DNA from 2 places in the Ornithinibacillus salinisoli genome. Region 1 is predicted to be linked to the other one. Evidence: riboswitches for the same ligand, from Rfam matches in the RefSeq annotation. Region 1 holds a riboswitch; the other holds the start of a gene.
What was found. A riboswitch is a leader RNA that binds a small molecule or an ion and turns the genes downstream of it on or off. The one in region 1 is predicted to bind S-adenosylmethionine.

Region 2: another riboswitch for S-adenosylmethionine. It lies ahead of ACFSTA_RS15730 (methionine ABC transporter ATP-binding protein); the one in region 1 lies ahead of ACFSTA_RS04940 (LLM class flavin-dependent oxidoreductase).

Annotation. Positions count from the first base shown of each region.
Region 1 is NZ_JBHUMI010000009.1:6,472-10,689, reverse strand. It holds gene ACFSTA_RS04945 (ATP-grasp domain-containing protein) at 1-580, opposite strand, end outside; gene ACFSTA_RS04940 (LLM class flavin-dependent oxidoreductase) at 614-1,654, opposite strand; SAM riboswitch class I at 1,845-1,950, opposite strand; gene dacB (D-alanyl-D-alanine carboxypeptidase/D-alanyl-D-alanine endopeptidase) at 2,006-3,556, opposite strand; gene ACFSTA_RS04930 (YndJ family protein) at 4,001-4,218, opposite strand, start outside.
Region 2 is NZ_JBHUMI010000017.1:348,008-352,225, forward strand. It holds gene ACFSTA_RS15710 (arsenate reductase family protein) at 1-218, shown strand, start outside; gene gcvH (glycine cleavage system protein GcvH) at 293-676, shown strand; gene ACFSTA_RS15720 (toprim domain-containing protein) at 770-1,123, shown strand; gene ACFSTA_RS15725 (thioredoxin family protein) at 1,144-1,455, shown strand; SAM riboswitch class I at 1,533-1,643, shown strand; gene ACFSTA_RS15730 (methionine ABC transporter ATP-binding protein) at 1,759-2,787, shown strand; gene ACFSTA_RS15735 (methionine ABC transporter permease) at 2,777-3,439, shown strand; gene ACFSTA_RS15740 (MetQ/NlpA family ABC transporter substrate-binding protein) at 3,502-4,218, shown strand, end outside.

The sequences.
Region 1 (4,218 bases):
CACCAACAAATTCACATCGTGTAATAAATGAATCTGGAGACTCAATATACTCCTGAATTAATGTGATTCCATCAACGGATTCGTTAAAACCTTCTCCATCAATATACTCTTGAAATGCATCCATCGAGTTAAAAAGTTGAACTCCAAGACCTTTACCTGCACGATTGTGTTTTGTGATAAACTTTTTACCTGCAAATGATTGAGCCGCTTTTAATATTTTTTCTTTCCCAACTGCTGCAATTGTTTTCGGAGTCTGTACACCTTGTTTTTCAAGTTCTACATATTGTAATACCTTACTAACTTCCAATTGTAGTGCACGACTTCCATTAATTACAATTCGATCATGTTGCTCCAACCATGCCAGTATAGAACTCGTCAATTCTGGTGAATAACGATGTCCTCTCGTATGTGAAGAAGCACTCATCCTACTATAAAAGATCCCTTCTGGTGGTGCCGAGGAAAGATCAACATTTCCCTTATCTACTAACCAATCTTCATATGGAAGTTGTAATTCTTCCAATCTCTTCAATAGATGCTCTGTCCATTCATTATTTTTGTGTATGACATATATTTTACGCAAGGCTCTTATCTCCTTTATGATTAGTATGTTTGTCTATTCGTTACGAAGTTCTTCAACTTTTGGCATGACTTGATTTGCGAAACGTTCCAACTCTTCCAGTTGTGGTGAGCATTGGAGTAATAGTAAATCAACGCCTGCTTGCTCATAAGCTAATATTTGCTTTGCAATTTGCTCAGGTGTTCCAATTAAATTTGGACGCAATCCCCTGTTCGATACAGAATAATCCTGAAGTTGAATTTGTTGTTCTAGTTCAGACTTAGATGTAAAATCCTTAAAGCCAGCATAACCACTAGTATCTTTTACTGTCGTAATTCGCTTTAATTCTTCTTGGGCCTCTTCCTCTGAATCCCGACAAATAACATAAGCTGCCATACCAAAAGATTGTAACGGTTCATGCCCAACTCTATTTCTTCTCTCTTTCATATCTGTAATTTTCGCTTCTATTTCTTCAACTGTACCGCCATGCATCACATAGGCATCGCAAAGTGATGTGATAACCTGTTTTCCTTTTTCACTCTCTCCGCCAGCGTATAAAACCGGGTTAGGACGTTGAACAGGTTTTGGAGACAGTACGGTATTTTCTACTTGATAGAACTTACCATGATAGGTAAAGTTCTCTTCAGTCCACAATCCCTTTAAAATCTCCAAAAATTCGGTTGTACGATCATACCTTTCATCATGCTCCGTAAAATCGCCTCCGTATTGTTTCGCTTCCCCTTCCCACCAGCCGGAAACAACATTTAATGTAAAACGTCCATTACTAATATGGTCGATATTTGCAGCCATTTTCGCTGTTACTGCTGGATTATGGAATACAGGTCTTACTGCAGTCATAATTTCAATTTTTTCTGTTACAGCTGCTAACGCTGCAGCTGTTGACCATGCTTCAAGTGAATCCTGTTCTGGTCCTTTTATATCATTTAAATATAACTCAGCAATCAGTGTTGTATCATAGCCCCACTGCTCAGCTGATTGAATGACCTTCTTTGCGTAATCATAGGTCGGAGGCATATCCTCGAACTCAACATTTCGTAGCCATCCACCAAATATCGGTAACCAAAATCCATACTTCACTTTCTCCACTCCTCTTCTCAATTTTTATAAAAAAAGACTGTTTTCTAAAAGTTTGTTGCTTATTCAAGTAATGAATTTTACTGAGTAATTTACATAGACTGCATTAAAAGATTCAAAAAACCCAAACAAAAAAACTCTTCTCCATCAAGATAGGAAAAGAGTTTTATGACCTGGGTAAAGGGAATTCTCTCTCCTATCTTTCAAGCAAATGCTTGCAGGAATTGGCACAGTATTCCATATGGAACCTGTTGCCGAGGCTTCAAAGGGCCGTGTCCCTCCACCTCTCTAGATAGAATTAAATATAAAATATTTAATTATTAAAACTTAGCATATAGAAAGAAATAAATCGTGTCAACCATTTGAACTCACAGAAAATTCATCTTTAAGCAACCTTACAATTTGGTCAATTACTTGTGGACCATCATCTTCATCGATAATATTATTCAACAAGATGGAAAAAATAAGTTTTTCACTACTTGCTGTATCAACATAGCCAGATAACGTACTTACGCCAGCTATGGTCCCGGTTTTTGCTTGTACAGCAATATCGTTCATTCGAGACCTTAACGTTCCGCCTATCATTCTTTCAGGATTTCCCGAGACAGGTAAAGAATTGTAATAAGTGGAAAACCAATCTTTTTCCTGTACAAGATACAATAACTGAGTAATTTGGTTTGGCGGTAGTAGCGTTACATGAGAAATTCCAGATCCATCTCGAATAACTAGGTTCTTCGTATCCAGTCCCATTTTTTCTAGTTCGGATTCCACAACTTCGATACCTTTTTCCCAACTTCCTTCACCATGGACAAACTGCCCCATTTCTTTCATCATTACTTCCGCATGTACATTATTGCTTAATTTCATAAATGGGATTAGTAGTTCTGATAATGGCATTGAATCATGAGTGAAGAGTAATTTACTATTCTCTGAAACGATGCCACGTTTTACTGTTCCAGTCCATGTAATTCCTTGTTTCTGAAGAGCTTGTTTAAATAAATCCATGGCATATTCAGTCGGTTCCCAAACAGCCATCCATTCTGTTACATTAGCAGCGCCAATAGGAATACTACCTTCAACTGTAAAGGTATTGGTACCATGTTTCCGCTCTAGTGTTATATCTTCTTCCACACTTGCAGTACTCGTTGTAGACGTATTTGCGATTTGGATATATGGCGTATCAGGAGAAATAGATACTTTAGGCTTTTCCCCTACCTTATTGCCTGGAGTTACTTGTACTATTACTGAACCTGCATCATAATCTTTATTCGGAGAGGCTGTTAGAGCTGAAATTTGAGCACCATAATACCAGTGTTCATCTGTCCAATCTAAATCCCTTGATAACCGTACATCATCATACCAAGAATCATCTCCAATAATATCTCCATCAATCATCTCTATACCGTTTTCACGGATTTCTGTAGCAAATGCTTCAAAGTCTTCTTGAAGTAATGTAGGATCACCTTTTCCTTTTAAATAAAGATTCCCTTTTAATGTATTGGACTCTAATTTTCCATTTGTCCAAATTTCAGTTGAAAATTGATAATCTTCTCCAAGTACGTTCAGGGCAGCAAAACCTGTCAACAGCTTCATATTAGAAGCAGGTCGGAGTCGGGTATTCCCAAAGTGTTCATAGAGCAGTTTACCGTCTGAAGCGGATCGAACACTAATGCCAATTAACGCTCCTTGTAATACTGGCTCACTCCTCAGATAATCGTCCAAGCTTGTTATTTCAATAGCCTCTGCCTCCAGATTATTAAGTACGGATTTACTTTCATGTTTCAAGGTATTTTTCCCCTCCACTGATTGGGCCTGTCTACTTTCAGGGCTAGAAGAAAATGTTGCGATAACAAAAACTATAAAGAAAATTGACAGTACACCAAACCCAATTTTATAGAAATTCAATACAACCATCTCCCATATCATACACTTCCCTTATAATGTGTGTTCAAAAATGAGGATGAAAAGGACCAAGAAGTTCGAGGCGGTATAGTTTCGAGCATTAGGAAAGCTCCCCTGAGTCTGCATCGCACGTAGGATAAGTGTTCTTCTTATCCAAGGAACGGAATGTATGTATTTAGATACATGAGCAAGGCTGCATCGAGAAACAACTTCAATGCTGCCTTGTACCGAGGAATATGCTTCTATGAGTATGCTAGGAGACGCAGGTACACCGCTCTTTACGCAGAAACAAACCAACGAGCTTCCACAGGATGTGGTGACTTCGACGTTCGACACAGGACGTGTCGGTAGTTAGTCGAAGATCCCCTATCTAGATGTGTCATTTTTACCGGAATTTTTGAACATCCATTTATAGTCTTTACATCGAATGCCCTTTTTAAAATTTATTCAAGCCATTTTTGTATCATGATGAATTTCATAATTTATCGTTAGGAATGGGAAGGTAAAAATCTTCATATGATGCTGTGCTTGCAATACACCATGTTCTATTTCCTTCACTTGAAAATCCTCTTCGAGTGGAAGTTTTAACAAATATTCTCTAATAGCTAGATAAATTCCCGGATCTGTTTCAGTACGCGAAGCTTGCTTACTTGATAGCTCTAAAT
Region 2 (4,218 bases), on a different contig from region 1:
TTGAAAAAAGTGGTTTACCAGCAAAAAAGTTTTTTAATACGAGTGGAAAGAAATATCGTGAATTAAATATAAAAGAAAAAATTAAAGATGCTTCTACGGAACAAATGGCAGAAATATTGGCTTCTGATGGGATGTTAATAAAGCGACCAATCGTGACTGACGGTGAGAAAGTAACAGTTGGTTTTAAAGTAGATCAGTTTGAACAAAATTGGTCATAAGTAAGATGAAATACTAGAAATAATAGCTTGTACAATGTATAGTAAATTTGAATGAATTATTGGAGGGATTTAAGGTGAGCTTACCAAAAGATCTGTTATATTCAGAAGAACATGAATGGGTAAAAAAAGAAGGAGACAAAGTACGTATTGGTATTACTGATTTTGCTCAAGACGAACTAGGTGATATTGTATTTGTTGAGCTTCCAGAAGTAGGAGAAGAAATAGAGGCTGATGAGCCATTTGGTAGTGTTGAGTCTGTAAAAACTGTTTCTGAACTTTACGCTCCACTAAGTGGGAAAATAGTAGAAATTAATGAAGAGCTAGAAGATAGCCCAGAATTAGTGAATGAATCTCCTTATGAAAAAGCTTGGATGATTGTAATAGAACCATCCGATGAATCTGAATATGACGATTTATTATCAGCTGAGCAGTATCAAGAAGTTATTGAGGAAGACTAATAAATCGTACATACAAAGGCTGGCTCTACCTATTAAAAGGTAAAGAGTCAGCCTTATTTCACATAGACCAACTTTTAGGGGTGTATGGTAATGATGGAAGAGTGCTCAGATAAGGTTATTATTGTGGAAGGTTTAACTGATAAAAAACAGATTGAAAAGGTTATTGACGAAGAAGTAACGATTATCTGTACCAATGGAACGTTCGGTGTTGAAAGATTTGATGAACTTCTAGAGACCTATGATCTAGACCATAGAGATGTATTTATTTTGGTTGACGAGGATCAATCTGGACAAAAGTTACGTAAGCAATTATCCAATGAACTCCCCCATGCAGAACATATTCATGTAAGTAGTGAATATCGCGAGGTAGCAACAACTCCAGAAAGCTTTTTAGCTACAGTTCTAGTAAGTAAGCATATTGCGGTTAATCCACTATTTTTGATGTAGTCAGTAGGTAGGGTGATTTTTTGCAAGAAATTAATAATGAAATCTTATTACATGATAGTTATTTACTATTTATACATACCCCTTTTTGTGGTACTTGTCATTTAACGCGTTCGATGATTCATCAAATAGAGAAAATTCATCAAACAGATATATTTCATGAAATGAATGCTTCGTTATATCCACAGTTTATGTTGGAGAATCAAGTAGAAAGTGTTCCTTGTTTATTGATTAAACACAAGGAGGAAGTAGTAGAAAAAATATATGCATTTCAGTCCATTCCTAATGTTTATCAATATGTGATGAAGTATCGGCCAGAGTTGTTTGAAAAATAATTTTTTAAAATTAGTTATTGACAGTGAAATTATTGGATGCTATTATTCTATTTATAATTTAAATCGAATATAAGTAACTCTTATCTAGAGCGGTGGAGGGAAAGGCCCTGTGAACCCGCGGCAACCTTCAAACATTTTGTTTGAAACGGTGCCAATTCCTACAAAGCATATGCTTTGGAAGATGAGAGAACGTGAGATATAACTATTTACGTCTTTCTGTTCTCTTGTGCAGAAAGGCGTTTTTTTATGGTTAAAAGGACATAATAATATGAATATAATTTTTTTCATTTAGGAGGATAAGTTGTGATTTCCATAAAAGGTTTAAGCAAGGTTTTTAAGACAAATTCAGATACGATAACTGCTGTAGATCGTCTTGACCTTGATATTCAAGATGGAGATATATTTGGCGTCATCGGTTATAGTGGGGCTGGAAAAAGTACATTCGTCCGATTGTTAAATAGATTGGAAGAACCATCTGAAGGAAATATTACGATTGGTGAGAAGGAAATAACTGCGCTTAACACGAATGAACTTCGATTGGCCAGACAGGAAATCGGAATGATTTTTCAGCATTTTAATTTACTTTGGTCTCGCACAGTAAAAGATAATATTGCTTTTCCGCTTGAAATTGCAGGAATACCGAAAGTGGAACGTGAAAATAGGGTTCAAGAACTAATCAATTTGGTAGGATTATCTGGTCGAGAAAATGCTTATCCATCGCAATTGAGTGGGGGGCAAAAACAACGAGTAGGTATTGCAAGGGCACTAGCTAACAACCCTAGAGTATTGCTGTGTGATGAAGCAACATCAGCTCTTGATCCAGAAACAACAGATTCGATTTTAGATTTATTAGTAGACATTAATGAAAAGCTCGGATTAACAATTATCATGATTACCCATGAAATGCATGTCATCCGAAAGATTTGTAAGCAAGTTGCTGTTATGGAAAATGGAAAAATTGTTGAACAAGGTGATGTACTTGATGTGTTTTTAAACCCAAAACAAACAGTAACGAAAAAATTTGTTGAGCAAGTAATGGGGAATGGCACGGAAGATGATCTGGAACAATTACTAGAAACCTATAATCAAGGGAATGTTGTCCGTCTTCATTTTGTTGGAGAATCAGCAAATCAAGCATTAATTAGTCAGCTTGCAAAGCGATATCATGTAGAGCTTAATATTTTACAAGGCAAAATCACGCAAACGCAAAGAGGTGCTTATGGGACGTTAATAGTCCAAATAACAGGTGAAACAGATGAAATTGATAAAGCAAGACAATTCATAGCTGATGAAACCTCGGTAGAAGTGGAGGTTATTCGAAATGTTACATGATTCCAATATAAAGATAGATGACTTGCTGGAAGCAACATATGAAACGTTTTATATGACAATAATTGCACTGCTTGGAACTTTTATTTTTGGTATTATTCTAGGATTACTTCTATACCTGACAATGAAGGGTGGGATATGGCAAAACAAATATCTTAACTTTATAGTAGCTGCATTTGTTAATGTGTTTCGAGCTATCCCATTCATTATTTTAATTTTATTGTTGTTCCCATTTACGAACTTTCTAATTGGAACTATTCGTGGTCCAAATGCGGCTTTACCCGCATTAATTATCGGAGCAGCCCCATTTTATGGACGTCTAGTAGAAATCGCGCTACGCGAAGTAGATAAAGGTGTGGTTGAAGCGGCACAGGCTATGGGAGCCAAAACTAGAACGATTATTTTCCGTGTTCTTATACCGGAATCTATACCGGCCTTAGTATCTGGAATAACAGTTACAGCAATAGCCTTAATTGGATATACTGCGATGGCAGGTGCTATTGGAGCAGGAGGTTTAGGTAGTTATGCTTATTACTCTGGATTCCAGCGACGTGATTACGATATAGTATTTATTTGCTCTGTGATAATCGTTTTGATTGTATTTATTTTTCAATTTATTGGAGATTATAGTTCCAATAAACTAGATAAGCGTTAATACATGTGGTTAAAGGGTTAAAAGCCAGTTTTCCAAAAAAAATAATAAAGGGGACGTACAAAATGAAAAAGTTTATTGCAATTTTAGCATTATTCGTAGTTGTTACATTAGCAGCATGTGGAGGAAGCAATTCAGATGAAAATACAATTAAAGTTGGTGCATCTAGTGTTCCGCACGCCGAGATTTTAGAAGAAGCTAAAGACCTTCTTAAAGAACAAGGATATACATTAGAAATTGAACCATATGAAGACTATGTGTTACCGAATGATGATTTAGCAAGTGGGGACTTAGATGCAAACTATTTTCAACATATTCCATATCTAGAGCAAACCGTAGCAGATACAGGTTATGATTTAGACTATATTGATGGAATACATGTTGAACCAATTGGTGTTTATTCTAAAGGTATTTCTAGTCTAGACGAAATTCCAGAAGGTACAGAGGTATTATTAAGTAATTCCGTTCCTGATCATGGTCGAATTTTAGGATTGTTTGAATCAGCAGGATTAATTACATTAGATGATGAAATAAATAAAGAGGAAGCTACAATTGAAGATATCGTAGAAAACCCGAAAGGATTAGATTTTCAGCCAGACTATGATCCAGCATTCTTACCAGAATTATATGAAACGGAAGAAAATACACTTGTCGTAATCAATACAAACTATGCACTAGGTGCTGACTTAAATCCATTAGAAGATGGACTATTCATCGAGGATGAAAGTTCTCCATATGTAAATGTCATTGCCGTTCGTTCTGAAGATAAAGAGAACGAGGCA